3 regions of the Synechococcus sp. UW86 genome follow, and region 1 is predicted to be linked to each of the others. Evidence: predicted binding sites of a transcription regulator. Region 1 holds the regulator's gene; each other region holds the start of a gene.
What was found. Region 1 encodes NtcA, which controls nitrogen genes in cyanobacteria. Its sites were predicted from a motif close to GTANCNNNNGNTAC; they were not measured.
Positions count from the first base shown of each region.

Region 1 (5,484 bases):
CTGCTTAAGGGCTGCAATCACGTCCGCCTCATCCAGGTATCCGAAGGCCACGGCAAGGCCGAGTTCATCCAACACCAGCTGGTCGAGATCTCCCTGGATCAGATGCTGACGGCAGATGGACCAAACCTCAGCCACCGCATCCGCACCACCGGGATGCCCCGGCGAGGAGAGGCAGAGGGGCACTTCCGGCCGCAGCCAAACGAGGCCTCCGCAGAGCTGCACCCGGCCGGCCGGTCCCTGCTGTACGCCCCCTTTGAGGAACTGACTGATCAGAACACGACTGCCCAAGCCGGCAGCTCGCATGGCCTGGCTGAGAACAGTGGCGAAACTGCCTCGATAAGGCGACGTATGCACTTGCAGCTGCCCTTCGGGAGCCACCAGATGTAGGGGTGGCGGATCAGAGACGGCAGGCAAGGGCCTCAGGCCCGCCCGTTGCAAGGCCTGCTGATCCCGATCCAGGGAATTTTGGAAGGATTGGGGGTCGGCGAGGCTTGTGGTCATCACGGAAGCATCTGTCCGGGCGACCCCGGCAAGACCTTGAATGTAGCGGCGAGATCACATTCCACAAGGGGATTGACACCACCCATGGTGTTTGGACAGGGCGAGAACCAACCGCCTGCGAGGCTTGACGAACTGCACACCAACGATGAGCCAATCCCCTGAACAACGCACTGATGGCCGTCGCCCGCAGCAGTTGCGACCGTTCTCGGTGACCTGGAATCCCATGGGGTTTGCCTTGAGCTCCCTTGTGGTTCACACCGGCCGAACCGCTGTTCTCTGCAGCGTTTGCTTGGAGGACAAGGTTCCCCGCTGGCGCAAGGGAGAAGGATTGGGATGGCTCAGCGCCGAATACCGGTTGCTGCCCGGATCCACCCCACAGCGGCAATCACGGGAGCTGATGAAACTCTCGGGTCGCACCCAGGAAATTCAGCGGCTGATCGGCCGAAGCCTGCGCGCCGTAATCGACATGGAGCGTCTAGGGGAGCGCACCTTGCTGATCGACTGCGACGTGATCCAAGCGGACGCCGGCACCCGGACGGCCTCGATCACCGGGGCTTGGCTCGCCCTGGACCAAGCCTGCCGATCCCTGGTGGACCAAGGAGTGCTGGAGCAATCGCCCCTGATCGATCAGGTGGCGGCTATATCCGTGGGCTTGGTTGATGGCCAGGCCTTGCTGGATCTGGACTACAGCGAAGACAGCCGAGCCGAGGTGGACCTGAACGTTGTGCAGTCCGGCGATGGCCGTCTGCTGGAAATCCAGGGAACTGCGGAGGGTGCGCCCTTCAGTCGCAGCCAACTCAATGAGCTGCTGGATTTAGCAGAGCCGGGATTGACATCCCTGATGCAGGCGCAACGCCAGGCCTTCAACGAGCACAGCAGCGTTACGTAATAACCGCTACATGGCGGCCACCGCCGGCTCCGTAACTTCGCCACACCAGGGGGTTGTCATGACCAGTAGCCGAGGTTTCAGCCGATACGCCCCGCAGATGGTGGCCCCAGCTCCCAGCGCAGAGCCCGCCAACCGTTCTCTGCTGGAGATCATCCGGGATCTCGATGGCGCTAGCAGTGAACTGGTGGATCGCAACAAGACCATCTTTTTCCCCGGAGATCCCGCAGAACGGGTGTATCTGATCCGCCGGGGAGCCGTTCGTCTGTCCCGCGTCTACGAATCGGGAGAAGAGATCACCGTGGCCCTGCTCCGCGAGAACAGCCTCTTCGGGGTGCTGTCACTGCTGACAGGCCAACGGTCCGACCGCTTCTATCACGCTGTGGCCTTCACCCGGGTCGAAATGGTGACGGCACCAGCGACTTCCGTGAAGGCCGCCATCGAAGCAGACACCAGCGTTGGCCTGCGCTTGCTTCAGGGTCTCTCCAGCCGGATTCTGCAGACCGAGACGATGATTGAAACCCTCACCCATCGGGACATGTCATCCCGGCTGGTGAGCTTCCTGCTGGTGCTTTGCAGGGACTTCGGCGTGGCAGATGAGCTGGGCATCACCATCGACCTGCGCCTGTCCCATCAGGCCATCGCTGAAGCAATTGGCTCAACACGCGTCACAATCACGCGTCTGCTGGGAGACTTGCGTCAATCCGGTCTGGTTCAGATTGACCGCAAGAAAATCACCGTTCTGGATCCGATCGCGCTGGCCAAACGCTTCAGCTAGGCCTGCCATCGCCCGACTTGTGCAGCCATGAGCGGCTGGGCACTGATTCTGGTTCTGTTGGTGCTTGGGGGCGTGCTGTCGACCCTGGGCGACCGCTTGGGCAGCCGCGTCGGCAAAGCGCGACTGAGTTTGTTCAGCATGCGCCCACGGCGCACCGCCGTTTTGATCACGGTGTTGACCGGCAGCCTGATCAGCGCACTCTCACTTGGCCTGATGCTTCTGGTTAGCCGGCAGTTGCGGGTGGGCCTGTTTGAACTAGATGCCCTGCAGGAGAAACTCCAAGACAGCCGTCAGCAGCTAAAGGCAGCCGAGCGGGAACGGGACAAGACCCAAACGGAAACCAAACGGATCGCCATTGAGCTCGAGCAATCACAGCAACGGGCCAACACCCTGCGCCTCGAACTGGCTCCTCTTCAGAAGGAGCTGGCCCAACTCGAAGCCGAACGTGAACGCCTCAGCCAGGACATCGCCTCCCGCGATGCGGACATCCAGCGCACGGAAGCCGAACTCAACAGCGTTCGCAGCCGCATCCGAGCCGGTGAGCAGGAACTCAAAGAACTGGAACGCAATCTGGTCGCCTTGCGGCGTGGATCGGTGGTGATCAGCAGCGGACAGACCTTGGCAAGAGCAACGGTTCGACTCGATGCTCCGGACCAGGCCAAACAGGCTGTCGACAGGCTGTTGCAGGAGGCCAATCTCAACGCCTACAGGAAAGTGCGACCTGGCGAAGCACCCGAACGGCAGTTGATCCGCGTTCCGCGCAGCGATGTGGAACGCCTGCAAAGCATCATCCGCAAACCGGAGACCTGGGTGATCTCGCTGCACTCAGCCACCAATGTGCTGCGAGGTGAAACAGCGGTGTACGCCTTCCCCGAGGTGCGTCCGAACCGGCCGGTGACCCAACGCGGAGACGTGCTGGCCACCACCACACTGCAACCGGATGAACGCACTCCAGAGGGCATTCGCACACGATTGAACCTTCTCCTGGCCTCGGCCTATGCCGAAGTGCAGCGGCGGGGATCCCTGACCGAAGGCCTTCAGTTCGATGGATCAGCCCTCTCCCAACTGGCCCAGACCCTCATGGAAGGAACCAGCCAAAGCGTGGTCTTGGACGTGATTTCCGCAGGGGTCAGCGACAGTGCCGATCCTGTCGTCGTCACCATTCAGGCCTCCCCATGAAACGGGTGGCCGTCCTCGATCCAGGCCGCTGCAAATGTGGTCTTGTGCTGGCCGATCTTCAGCTCGGCCTCGTGCGCGAAGGGCATGTGCTGGCCCCGGAGGCCGTCGAACCCTGGCTGGAGCACTGGAATCAAGACCGCGCTCTCGACCGCATCCTGATCGGCGATGGCACGGGAAGCCGAGCCTGGATCCAGCGACTGGAACGGCTGGGCCATCTCACCGTGGTTCCGGAGCAGGGAACAACCCTGAGGGCGAGACAGCGTTACTGGGCGCTATGGCCGGCTCGAGGTTGGCGACGGATGCTGCCGGCAGGACTGCGCGTTCCACCGGTGGATCTGGATGCTGTTGCAGCTTTGGTGATGCTTGAGGAGCACCTGCAATGCCGCCTGAAATGGCCTGAGCCTGCTCCCACGTTCTCGCTCAGAACCTGGCCCGGACCATGAAGGTGTAATCACCCCCCGGTTCCAGCCTGTAATCAGAACGCACCAGAAACCGCCGCAGGGCATCCTCGATCAGGGCACGTCCCAGGGATGGCTCCACTACCAATTCACCGCGATCAAAGGCCCAGGAAAACTGCCACTCAAACCCTCCAGCAGAAACTTCACCCTCCACGCACTTGGCTTGAAAACACTGGCGGAGCACACGCAAATGGGCCGTTGTCGCCGGAAGTGCCGGCATCAGTCGACCGACTCCAGGTCATAGCGGAAGCCGTTGATCCAGGTTCCAGCGCGCTCAAAGCTCTGGCGCTGAAGACGTTGAATCCCATCCAGAACAGCATCGAGAACAGCGCCCACACAGGGTTGCTCCGCCTTGCTGAACGGACCAAGAACATGGGACACCGTTCGGGCGCGGCGTTCGGCAGGGTTCTCAGCCGGCGCACCAATGCCGATCCGCAGCCTGGGGAACGCCTGGGTACCGAGATGCTGAATGGTGCTGCGCAAACCGTTGTGCCCGCCGGCACTGCCCTGGGCCCGCAACCGCAAACGACCCAGCGGAAGATCCATGTCGTCCACCAGCACCAACAATTGGTGAGGCTCCAGGCCGAACCAATCGAGAGCCGCACGAATGGCACGACCGCTGTCATTCATGTAGGTCTGAGGCATCAGCAAGCGCAGCCGCTGCTCACCAACCCCTGTATCGGCTGCAAGACCGTGCAACTTGGCTTGCTGACGAAAACTGAACCCAGAGCGCTCACCCAAAAGCTCGAGGGCCATGAAGCCGATGTTGTGACGGGTGCCGGCGTATTTCGCACCCGGATTTCCCAAACCCACCACCAGCTTGAGATCAGTGGTCATACCGCTGGAACGACTCAGTCGCTGGGGGGAAGTTCTTCAACCGGCTTCGCAGCCTCACCGGAAACTTCCGGTTCAGCCATGGCTTTGTTGATCTCGCGTTCGAATTCCTTAGAGGCAGATTGGAAGCCCTTCAGGGTTTTACCAAGAGTCCGACCAAGCTCGGGCAGGCGTTTCGGCCCGAAAACCAACAAGGCAACAGCGCCGATAACCGCCATTTCGGGGAGACCGACGCCGAAGATGTTCATGGGTGCAGATCAGCCGAGGCCGTTCCAGTTCACGTTGATGCCCTCGAGGATGAGGGACTTGTTGTACAGCTGAAGAATCACCAGCAGAAACACCAGGAACAGCACCATGAAGATGCCCATCACGGGAGTGGTGCCCCATCCAGGAACCACCTTGCCATACTCGGAGTTTAGTGGGCGGAGAAGGTCTCCCAGACGGGTGCGTTGTGCCATGGCGACGCCGGGTCTCGGGTGGTTTGAAGTCTCGATACTGTAGGGGCCGACTCCGGTTCGGGGTTGATCCTGTCGAGAGATGTGATGGAAACGTCGTCCCCAGCCCTGTCCGTCGCCATTGGCGTGCTCGCCGTTTTGTTCGGACTCACCGGATTTGGCGTGTATCAAGCCTTTGGCCCTCCATCAAAAGCACTCGACGACCCGTTCGACGATCACGAGGACTGATCCACCACCAGGGAGACGAGTTCTCCTGGGGTGATCACCACGGCGGGAGCGGACATTGAGTCGGCTTCCCTGCGGACCCTCCACCCCGCTCCGGGGGTCCAGCGACAGCGCGCTGATCCCGAATTGAGCAGCTTCAGCAGGCAACCATCGGCATGGCGCTCCAAC
Region 1 covers NZ_UCNU01000009.1:512,504-517,987, reverse strand. The annotation lists gene DXY04_RS05040 (cob(I)yrinic acid a,c-diamide adenosyltransferase) at 1-501, opposite strand, end outside; gene rph (ribonuclease PH) at 647-1,390, shown strand; gene ntcA (global nitrogen regulator NtcA) at 1,449-2,165, shown strand; gene DXY04_RS05025 (DUF3084 domain-containing protein) at 2,193-3,344, shown strand; gene DXY04_RS05020 (resolvase) at 3,341-3,787, shown strand; gene DXY04_RS05015 (DUF3146 family protein) at 3,765-4,022, opposite strand; gene pth (aminoacyl-tRNA hydrolase) at 4,022-4,639, opposite strand; gene DXY04_RS05005 (TatA/E family twin arginine-targeting protein translocase) at 4,654-4,884, opposite strand; gene psbH (photosystem II reaction center phosphoprotein PsbH) at 4,894-5,094, opposite strand; gene psbN (photosystem II reaction center protein PsbN) at 5,179-5,319, shown strand; gene DXY04_RS04990 (glycoside hydrolase family 38 C-terminal domain-containing protein) at 5,307-5,484, opposite strand, start outside.

Region 2 (5,484 bases), on a different contig from region 1:
CTGAATCTTTCCCGTTATTGGAAGACGGGGTTAAGCGCAGAAAGCCAGCCCCATCCACAGTTGCCGTGGGATGGGGGCTGGATTGTCTGCCAGCTAACGGGTCGCTCTCCCGTGCTGCCGCGGTATCTCACTCAGCCGTACGAGGAGATGTCGCAGGACCCATTGATAGGGAATCTCCAGTGGTGCTGCACACCATTTTTCGGAGAGCTTTGGGATCAAGGATTTCTTCCATGAAAGTCTTATAAGCCCGTAGCGAGAGCTACAGATAATCGGCGTATGAGGCCTTATTGGCCATTGACCCAACGCCAAAGGCGAGCGACAAGGCCATTATGATTCCGCTGAATCTCGCGCTCCTGCCAAGCCTCGCAATCAGCGAGATCAATCTCTTCAGGCAGAGGCGCCCAGCTCCCCATCCACACATTCACCTTCTGCGGCTTGCGGTTGCAGGGCAAAGATTCAAGCCAGTTGAAGTAGGCGCGATCCATCAGTTGTGGCGCAGTTAAGGTCAGGAGGGTTATGACCTCTGCAGAGACTTGCTCGCTGAGGTGGTGGGCTTGGCTCGGGTGATCTGCCTGTGAAGTGCGGGGCGGATCACCCTGTCCTGAACTTGTGAGCGTGACGCAGGAGACACGCGAAGAGAAAGATTGACGGTTGAATAAAAATGAGACCTCGGCAATGAGAGAGGGGGTCTCGGGTGATCTGCTTCGCTCGGCAGGTCACCTTGCCTGCAATTCGGTAGTAAGTGACGCGAAGTAGTCGTAGCCAAGAGGATTACAACTGAGCTGCACCGTTGGATCGCGCATGAGCTGGTGGTGCGGCGGAGTCACGGTCGCTCGGGGCTCCGCTTGTCTGGAAATGGTTTGAGGCCCCGTTCTCAGCCGAGGCCCCGATTGGGTAGTGGCTGGAGCACGAAACCAGCCACGGGAGGAGTTATGGAGATGGCTGAGCTCAAGAAACTGAATAAGGACAAGCGACAAGCCGTCCACCAACAACTGTCACAGTGCCAGTTGGGTAGAGATAGTGAATGTGTGAGGAAAACGCCTCACGGGGTGGAAACAAGGTCACACTCCTGAGAGACGTTTTGGAGCCCCTGCCTTCGGCGGGGGTTTCTTTTTGCCTCGCGTTATCCACAGACCAAGTGGCCCTAACTACCGCTTCAAGCCTCAAAACGCCTCGCAAGCACTACTACTAGTGCTTCAAGCCATAAAAAAACCCGCTGTGACGTGCACATCGGGCCAGGTGATGGGGGAACTGACAATATGGCCCAGCTCTTAGCCACTGCCTAGCCCCACATCTGGTGTCTTAAGAGTCGGTACAGAACTTCACCGCACTATGTCCGGAATGTGGATTTGTTGGCACTTCTCAGTCCAACAAGGCTAGTTTTGTCCAGTCCGGTCGGGTGATGGGGATCAACCGAAAGGATTAGCGACCTCGGAGACACCTCCGGGGTTTCTTTTTGGGAAATGGCCTCCAACCAAAGATCTGGCTAAGGGTTGAGTTCAACCATCCCGATCTAAATGACCTCTGGATATCCAGAAACAACGGAGCAGGATCCATCGGCGCCAATCCAGCCTGGGGATCACCGCGAACGACTCGCAAAGTTCGTTAGCGAATTGTGGGCACAACGCCGACACGTTGTTGAGACTCGTCGCCGCATCGAAAAGAGATTCGCGGATGAGAACGACTGGTTTGTCCGCAAAGACACTGAACTCGTGGACTGAACTCCTGTCTGGCTGTGGCAAAGCCCAGACCATTAGAGCTATGACCTCAATAGAGACACGTCCCCACGAGAGGGTGGTGGGCTTGGCTCAGGTGATCTGCTCTATAGAGCTGCAGCGGATCACCCTGTCTGCGATTCCGTAGTAATTAACGCGATTTAGCTGAAGTCAGTGCGGTTACGACGGAATTGCACCGCAACTGGCAGAGCTGGCGGTGCAGCGGAGCTTCAATCGCTCGGGGCTCCGCTTGCCTGGAATTGGATGATGGCACTGAGCTGGATCCAGCCAGAAAAGTGCTGTGTATCCATATGAACGACAGGGGGGGGTGACGGCCCTGTATAAAAGATCTGTAGCAACCGCTACACAACGTTCACCCCTTTTGAAGGGGCGCAGACACTCCAAGCCACGGAACGGGGACTTGGAATTTTCTGAGGAACTAACCATGACTGCTCTTCTCTACAGAGGTCACTCCTACGAGGCTCCAGCAGCCTCGCCCAAAGCTTGTATTGAGCTGACCTACCGCCGCGAGACTTACAACACCTGCCGCGAAGAAGTCGCTCACAATGCTCATCCAAGCCTGACCTACCGCGGTGTTTCCTACGCCAAGTGATCAAGGCTTAAGCAGGAGATCTCAAGCCCCTGCCCACGGCAGGGGTTTCTTTTTGCCTGCATCTAAGCACCGACTTCCCAGAAGGAGATGGGCTGGGCTCCGAAGCTGGCTAGCCCCAGTGGGGAAACCAGGCTGGGAGAAGCCCCGCACGAGCAAGGCCAAGTACGACTGCCAGTGTTGCCAGCTTCACTCCCGTCAGGATTCCTGCTGTCTTCCATGTGAACAGCGATTTCGTGAGGGTGATCACTGCGAATGCTCAGCCAAAGAACATCATGTGCCATTGACGAGCGGGGCTCGTAAGGCTGAATGGCTCCCTTGCTGACTGGTCGTCAACTGAAGACATGATCCCGAAGCTCATTTGGAGATAGCAAGCGAGCAGCTCTGCCTTCTCCAAGCTGAGAACCTCAAGGGAAACAGATGATGTTCTGTGTTGAACGAAGCGATGGGCCCGACATTTGGTTTCAGGAGCAGTGCTTCGAGACTGAGTTCAAGGCTTTCACCAACGCCCGGGCCAAATCGCTGAATACTTTCGGGCTCTATCGAGTCATGTACGAAAGTCCCGGCAACTCAGGTGAGGTGCTGAGGATTTCAAAAGGGAAAGCGATCCTGGCTGAGGATGACCGACTCGTTGGATAAGTGTTGGTGCCTAAACAACGGAAATTCCGTGGTTTGGGCTAGCGCATCAAAGGCATTGCTAGAGCAAGGGTCCAGGCAATAGCCATGTACAACGTCGTCAAGCAAGAAGCTCCCGACCGTTGGGTCAAGGAGCTCTACTTCCAAACGGAATTCAGGGCTTACCTGTGTGCCCGCACAAAGTCGAAGGCGCTGATGTGCACTTACATGGTGGTTGATGCGACCACTAATGAAGTGACCTCGATCGTTCGTCACGGCAGCCCCCTCATCGCATGAGTGATGCTTACAGCGCCATCTGCCTGATCAGGGATTACGACGTTTAGCGCCACACTGTTGTCGTGGAGGCTCTTCTACTGCTGTTGATGGGAATGACCTTCCTGCTTCTTAGGAGGATTGTTAGAAGGGCTTATGCACGCTCCTACAAGCTTCCGCCTCAACAGGTTGATCTCGATGAACTCCGAAGGAAAGCCGGGTCATAAGGTCTATGAGAAGGCGAGCGCCAATCACCAGGCATCGCGCAACAAGCCTCAGAAGCAGAAGCAGCAACAGCAGTAGTCAGCTGCAAAATCACGGGCGGAGAAAGAGCGACTCAAGCAAGGAGCAGTTTTGGAATAGTGGAGGGATAGGAGACTTTTCAGCGTCGGTAGTACTGGTTCGGGGGGCGCCGGTTGTGCACCCCGATGCCCAACATCGCGCTCAGTTCACGAGCAGCGGCAACAGCGGTACCGATGTTGTTCGATTCCATCCCGCGGGCCATGCACTCCTGCAGGTTGTGGATCAAAACCGTGGCCATTTGAGGGTTCTCTACGTTCGTTGCCTCAAGGTCCTTGTGGACCAGATCCATTGCTTTGCCTGCGATCCGCCGCGCCGTGCGCCTGCTGACCCCCTCAGATTCGGCCAACCTGGCCACAACGTGGCTCACGGAGTGCCCCTGCAGGATCCATCCAGCTGCGTTGCGGATGCGGATCTTGTTTTCGGTCTGGGTGGTCATGGCTACATCTGGGTGGCAACAGCTGGACGCAGATGAAAAAGCTCCAGGAGATACGGGGATTTTTCGCCTTTGTGCTGCACCCGCCGAACGGTTACCTGCAACCGATCTGCACGTTGGTGTTGGCTCTGGCCGTGATGAGTGTGGGCGCCACGACGGCAAGGGAGGCCGAGAACAGAGAAATGTGCGCTCGTTACATGGCTTTTATCGGTCGCGATCGAGATGATCCACAACGCCAGGCCGCGTTGAAAAAAATGGCTGACCGTCTCGAGGTGCCATCCATACGAGGCAACGACGTTTATGCGTTCTGTGCGACGTACAGGTGAGGTCATAGGAGCCCTGCAGCAATGAAGTGCTCCTCGACCAGGGACAGCTCTGCATCATCGAGGTCCTCGGCCATATCGGCGATGACACCGGCCATGATGGCTCTGGTGATACGAAACCATTCCTCCCTGCTGCAAAAGGCCACCACTGAGGGATCCGCAGAGTCTGAATTGAGTGGGTAGGGGCCGCGGACTCTTAGGCCTGCCTCTCGTGAACCGTCATCCGAACATTGCCTTCTTCGGTGGCACCGTGATCATCGCGCTCATGGTTATGGCTGCTTTCGCCAATGTGGCCAACGCGTGCCATCACAACGCCGAGACAGCCGAGCAAACCTCGACAGACGCCCCTCGTAAAGCTGACGGGAAGGCTGAAGTAGAAGCCTGAGCCACAAGAGGCACAAAAAAGCCGGGTGCAGCTATCCCCTCGCAACCCGGCTGTCGCATTCACCGTTTATGTAGCTGGTCTTAGTCCGTCCCGTTGGACCTCAGTTATGGCTCAACTGTTCAGCTCGATACATGAGCTAGCTGGCGCATTGACTTAGGGCACCGGCGGCACCGTGGTCTGGCTGATCAAAAACCGCGGCCGTCACGTTCCCGCATTTCCAGGCGGAGTTGCTGATAGCGAAGCAAGGCCCGCTCTTCATCCAGCTGAGGAAACAGCAAACGGGCCTCTTCCAGGCTTGGCGGCTCCAAGAGCCAGTCATCAGAGCGATCCGGGGCCACTTGCTCAGGCTTGCGTTTCCACAGCTGGTGTCCTGGTGCGACCCAGCCAAACCAGCGACGAAAACGGTCGAACAGCTCGAGGGGGTGCATCCGATCACCCTAAGGAGATCACGAATCCAAGCGCTGGCATACGTGCATGGTTAATCCCCCTGGGCGATGTGAAACAACAGACTCGTTCTGAGGCATCAGGCTCTGCGGTTGCCGTCGCCTTGGATCCTCCCCATTGCGCCAGGGGGTGAACATCAGGAAATTTCCGGCCACCAGACCTGCCGTCACGATCACTGCGGCAATCTGCTCGAGCTGTTCGATCTCCATCCCTGCATTGTCCCGCGTTCTCCCAGCAGGGGTGTCCCCTGCATCGTCGACGGCTTGGGATTCAGCTCGCTCTGCAGTTCCAGGCAAAGGGCAGCTCCCAGCATCACCGTGACTACGCCTAGTCCCTGGTTCAGCTTGAGTCGCCTTCTGGGCTTGCGGAAAATACAGCGGGTC
Region 2 covers NZ_UCNU01000005.1:90,147-95,630, reverse strand. The annotation lists gene DXY04_RS01650 (DUF4278 domain-containing protein) at 2,161-2,328, shown strand; gene DXY04_RS01640 (hypothetical protein) at 3,049-3,237, shown strand; gene DXY04_RS01635 (hypothetical protein) at 3,596-3,952, opposite strand; gene DXY04_RS01630 (hypothetical protein) at 3,985-4,275, shown strand; gene DXY04_RS11990 (hypothetical protein) at 4,484-4,657, shown strand; gene DXY04_RS01625 (hypothetical protein) at 4,843-5,085, opposite strand; gene DXY04_RS01620 (hypothetical protein) at 5,104-5,397, opposite strand.
Region 2: the regulator NtcA is predicted to act here: its motif matches at 2,068-2,081, upstream of DXY04_RS01650 (DUF4278 domain-containing protein).

Region 3 (5,484 bases), 330 kb from region 1:
CTGAGCACCTTCTCGCGCCGGTGGAACAGAGCCGCCACTTCCCGCAGGCGTTTTTCGGGGATGTTGCAGAACAGGGCCACCCGTCTTGGGGTCCAGCGGGCGGCGACGTCAAAAAAGGCGTCGTAATTCTCGGTGTGGTCGTCGATGAAGGCCGGATCCTGGCCGTTTTCGCGCAGCACCAGGTGGGCAATGCCGTGCAGCAGGGCCAGGTCGCTGCCCGGTGCAATCGGTAAGTGGATATCGGCGGCTTTGGCGGTGTCGGTGCGGCGTGGATCCACCACCACGATCTTGACGCTGCCGGGGTTTTTGCGTTTTCGCTTCAGCAGCCGCTGGAACAGCACCGGGTGGCATTCGGCCGTGTTGGTGCCGATTAGAAACGCCACTGTGCAGTGGTCGAGGTCCTCATAGCTGCAGGGGGGACCATCGGAGCCCAGGCTGCGGGTGTAGCCCGCCACCGCTGAGCTCATGCACAGCCGTGAATTGGCGTCGAAATTGTTGGTGCCCAGGGCGCCTTTCAGCAGCTTCTGGGCGAGGTAGTAATCCTCGGTGTGGAATTGACCGGAGCCGTACATGGCGATGCCATCGGCGTTGCCGCGCCGGGCCACGCTCGCCTGGATCTGGCCGGTGATTTTGTTGAGAGCGTCGTCCCAGCTGATCGGCGCGAAGTCGTCCTCAAGGGTCTGGCGGAACAGGGGTTGGCGCAGGCGGCCTGGGGCCAGGGTTTCGCCGACGGTGGCGCCCTTGATGCAGACCTGGCCAAGGCTGGAGGGGTGTTCGCGGTCGCCGCGGGCGGTCCACATCGGGTTGCCCTCGGCATCCCGTTTCACGGCCTCACCCTTCACGGCAGGAGGCAAGAGCTCCAGGCCACAACCCACGCCGCAGTAGGGGCACTGGCTGCGCACGCTGCGGGGTGAGTTGGTCATGCAGGAACCAAAAAAAGAACAAAACCCGGAGCCGAAGCTCCGGGTCGTTGTGCAGCGACAGGGTGCTGCGGAGGGAGATGGATCAGGCGGTTTCGCCTTCGTGCAGGTCTGCGAAGGACCCCTTGGGCTCCTTCAGGAAGAAGAAGCAGAAGAAGGCCACGATCAGACCGGCCACACCCAGGATCTGGAAGAAGGCGCTGTTGGAAGCCGCGATCACCTCGGGGGTGGGTTCGCCGCCGCCGCCCATCCACATCGGCAGGAGGCTGAAGATGGTCAGGTAGGTCACAGCACCAACGTTGCCGTAGGCACCCACCAGGCCGGCCACCTGGCCGGTGACGCGACGCTTGACCAGGGGCACCAGCGCGAAGGTGGCGCCTTCACCGGACTGCACGAAGAACGAAGCGAGCATGGTGATCACCACGGCAACGGCAATGCCGGTGGTGCCGGTGAAGGTGCCGGGCTTGATCATGCTCATCACCAGGTAGCCCACGCCGAGACCGGCAGTGAGGAAGCCCATGGTGTTCTTGCGGCTGCCGACGCGGTCGGAGATCAGACCGCCAGCAGGGCGGGCGACCAGGTTCACGAATGCGAAGCAGGACGCCAGGATTCCGGCGGTGGCCTTCGGCAGATCGAATGTGGTTTCAAAGAAGGTGGGCAGCATCGAAACCACGGCCAGTTCGGAGCCGAAGTTCACGATGTAGGTGAGCTCGAGGATCGCCACCTGGCGGAACTCGTAGCGATCTTCCTTGGGATAAACCTTGTTGCCGAGGATCAGGTCGCGGTTGGTGCGAATGATTCCCCAGGTCTGGAAGGCAAACCAGACGGCAACGGCACCGAGGGCCAGCGGGTAGGTGCTTGCGGTGAGGAAGCCCACCTTGCCAAGACGCCAGCAGAGCACGCAGAGGATGGCTGCGAAGGGCACGTTCATGCCCAGCAGACCCCAGAAGTCGCGCATGGAGGTGACTTCCAGACCTGCAGTTTTCTCAGGGCGTTGATACGTCTTGCCGGGGGGGGTGTCGGTGACGTTGAAGAAGTAGAAGAGGCCGTATACGGCGGAGACGATGCCGGTCAGGGCGATGGCACCGCGCCAGTTCAGAACAGCGCCGGTGGGCAGTTCAAAGCCGCCGGAGAAGGAGAGGAAGCCAGCGAGGGCAACCATGGTGAGGGCGGAGAAGGCGGAGCCGAAGTTGCCCCAGCCGCCGTAGATGCCTTCAGCCAGGCCGATTTCCTTGGGCGGGAACCACTCGGCCACCATGCGGATGCCGATCACGAAGCCGGCGCCAACGATGGAGAGCAGCAGACGGGCCACCACCAGCTGGTTGAAGTCCTGAGCGGACGCAAACAGCAGGCAGGGAATCGCCGAGAACACCAGGATCGAGGAGTAGGTGATCCGGGGTCCGAATTTGTCCAGGAGCATGCCGATCAGCACGCGCGCCGGAATGGTGAGGGCCACGTTGCAGATGGCCACGGTGCGGATCTGACCAACGGTCAGGCCGAGGTCCGCTTTCACGGTGGTGGCCAGAGGGGCCAGGTTGAACCAGACCACGAAGGTCAGGAAGAAGGCGATCCAGGTCAGGTGAAGGGTTCGGTACCTGCCCTGGAACGACCAGAGGTCGCCAAGCATTGAGGAGAAGAAATGGAACCTCGGGCTTCAAAAGGAAGGGTGCCCGGGGATGGCAAAACGGTCGAAAAGAGAATCCGTTTGACCCGCGCAGTTAATCAATTCGTCGGGCCCGTGTTTGGTCAGATTGGTTACCGATTTCTGTTTTTCTGTACCGAAGCAAACATCAACGGGGCTGATTGATCGGATCAGACGTTCTTGTGCGGCAATGATTTGGTAGCGGTTGCAACTTTTGTGGGTTGTTGGACTCCGCTGGTGCAGATTGTTGGTCTGCGATGTGAACCAAGGCTTGCGGGTTTGTGTGCTCAGTGGCGGAAGCAGCCGTCGCATGGGGCGTGACAAGGCCCTCCTGCCGCATCCCTCCGGTGGTGTCTGGCTCACTGCCCTGGTCGATCAGCTGTTGCCCCTCGGTCATCCGGTGCAGGTGTTGAGTCGTCATGCCGCCCACGCAGAGCTGCTGGCCCACCGGCCGGGATGTTCCGTGGTGCTGGAGCCCCCTCCCTGGAATGGCCCTCTGCAGGCGCTGGCCAGGCTGTTGCCGTCTCGGCCTGGGGAGGCTTTGTTGGTGCTGCCGGTGGACATGCCCCGTTTGAACACCGCCGTTGTCCGGCAGCTGATCGCAGCCTGGAAGCGTGCTCCGCAGCAGGCAGCGGTGGCCCATGACGGGCAACGGCTGCAGCCATTGCTGGCGGTGATCCCCTCCGGTTCTCCCTTCCGCTCCTGCCTTGATCAGCAACTGCAACGCGGAGAGTTGCGCTGGATGGATTGGTTGACCTGCGTTCCCCATCAGGCGGCGCGCTTGCCTCAAGAGGCGTTGGTCAATGCCAATTGCCCTGCAGATCTGGCAGCGTTGGAGAGATGAGCACGTCGCTGCCGCTCGCAGACCGCCTCAACCGGCCCATCGGGGTGTTGCGGTTGTCGCTCACGGCCCGTTGCAATCTCGCCTGTCCGTACTGCTGTCCGGATGTGGAGGAGCCCCCTGGCCTGCTCACGCTGGAGCAGCAGATGCGCGTGATTCGTGTGGCCGCGCGCCTGGGGGCACAAACGTTGCGGCTCACCGGTGGAGAGCCGTTGTTGAGCCGGCGTTTGTTGCCTTTGTTGGAGGCGGTGGCGCAGGCCCGGCGGGATCGTTCGGATCCGATGGCCGGTTTGCAGACCGTGGCGCTCACCAGCAATGGGGTGCTGTTGTCGGAACCGATGGCTCGCGCGTTGCGTGCCGCAGGGCTGGATCGCATCACCATCAGCCTGGATGCGGCGGAAGGGGAAGCAGCGGCGCGTATGGCTGGGCTCCAGGGTGGTGCCGTGGCTGGAGACCGCCTGGTGCGCCAGGTGCAGGAGGGCATCGCCGCGGCCTGTGCGGCTGGCTTTGACCCCTCATGTGGTGAGCTCAAGCTCAATGCCGTGATCCAACGGGGGATCAATGACGATCAGCTGTTGCCCTTGGCCGGTTTGGCGCGGCAGCAGGGGATCGAGCTGCGTTTGATCGAATATATGGATGTGGGCAACCGCAACCAGTGGATGCTGGAGCAGGTGCTGCCGGCGGCGCAGATGGTGGAGCGCATTCATGCCCGTTGGCCCCTGGAGCCTTTGGGTCGCCCGCGGGGTGGGACGGCCCGGCGTTGGCGCTATGGCGATGGCGCCGGATCCATCGGTGTGATCGCTTCCATCACTGAGCCGTTCTGCGGCGATTGCAACCGCTTGCGCGTCACTGCCGATGGACAGGCGTTCACCTGTTTGTTCTCCGCTAATGGCACGGATCTCAAGCCTGCGCTGGCGTCGGAGCCTCGCCTCGAGCAGGCCATGCGCCAGCTTTGGCAGCGACGTCAAGACCGCTACAGCGAGGAGCGTGATCCAGCGGCTGCTGCGTCAACCCATGCGGAAATGGCGTATCTGGGGGGCTGAACCGTCGTGATCGTCACCGTTTTTGCGTGATGCTCTCGGTACAACGGGGCAGCTGAAGGATCCAAAAGGATCCATCCACATGTTTGAACTGCTGGCCTACGAGCGCTTCCGCGACACCCCGTCGGTTCGTTTTTTCGACGTCACCGTGGATACCTCGAATGCGCGCGACCTAGTGATTCACAGCGGCCCAGCGGTCTCGCCTCCCAACGATCCGGAGAGCGGAGCCTGGCAGTTCTATCTGCATCCCCATCAGGAAGACAATCTGCTGGCGGCCAGTGGCGGCAGAACCTTCTTCTTGGTGAACCTGGCCTGGGAGCAGCCGTTTCACATTGTTCGGCTCGAAAGCGGTGGTGACATCCTTCGCATCCCTCCTGGCACCTTCCATCGTTCGATCTCCGATCCCGATGGTTCCGTCGTTCTGAACCAGGCGGTTCGTGAAGAAGGCGCTTCTCTGGTGCATGAATTTCGCGTTTACAACAGCGCCGAAATTCCGGCTTTGATGGCAGCCACCCACAGCTCGGCGCCGAAGCCCCAGTTGCACGGGGTGGAACCGTTGCTTCAGGCGGCCTGAACCAGGTTGCGTGAAGGGGTTTCCGTTGCGGAGGCTTCTTCGCTGATCTGAATCTGCCAGGTCAATTCACTGTTTGTTCCCGGGGGGCCGCTGAAGCTGCCGCTCACAGCTGCGGTGAGTTCCGGCTTGGAGGAGGTGGCCAGCACCACGTAGCGCTCGTTGACTTCCATCCCGGCACTGGGGTCAAAGCCGCGCCAGCCCGCTCCCGGCAGGTAAACCTCTGCCCAGGCATGCAGGTCGTAATCCTTCGGGGGAGGTTGCTGCAGTTGATAGCCGCTCACAAATCGGGCGGGGAGACCCACCACACGGCAGCAGGCCACCATCAGCATGGCCAGATCACGGCAAGAGCCGATACGTTCGCGCAGAGTTCGACCCGCCGGCCAGGCGGGGCCCACATGGCGTTGGGTGTATTTCACCCGCTCTTGAATCAGCTCAATCAGTTGCTTCAGAAAAGCCAGGGTTTGCTG
Region 3 covers NZ_UCNU01000009.1:185,318-190,801, reverse strand. The annotation lists gene DXY04_RS03425 (nitrate reductase) at 1-923, opposite strand, end outside; gene DXY04_RS03420 (NarK family nitrate/nitrite MFS transporter) at 1,006-2,547, opposite strand; gene DXY04_RS03415 (molybdenum cofactor guanylyltransferase) at 2,822-3,406, shown strand; gene DXY04_RS03410 (GTP 3',8-cyclase MoaA) at 3,403-4,446, shown strand; gene DXY04_RS03405 (redox protein) at 4,526-5,017, shown strand; gene DXY04_RS03400 (transglutaminase family protein) at 5,005-5,484, opposite strand, start outside.
Region 3: the regulator NtcA is predicted to act here: its motif matches at 2,761-2,774, upstream of DXY04_RS03415 (molybdenum cofactor guanylyltransferase).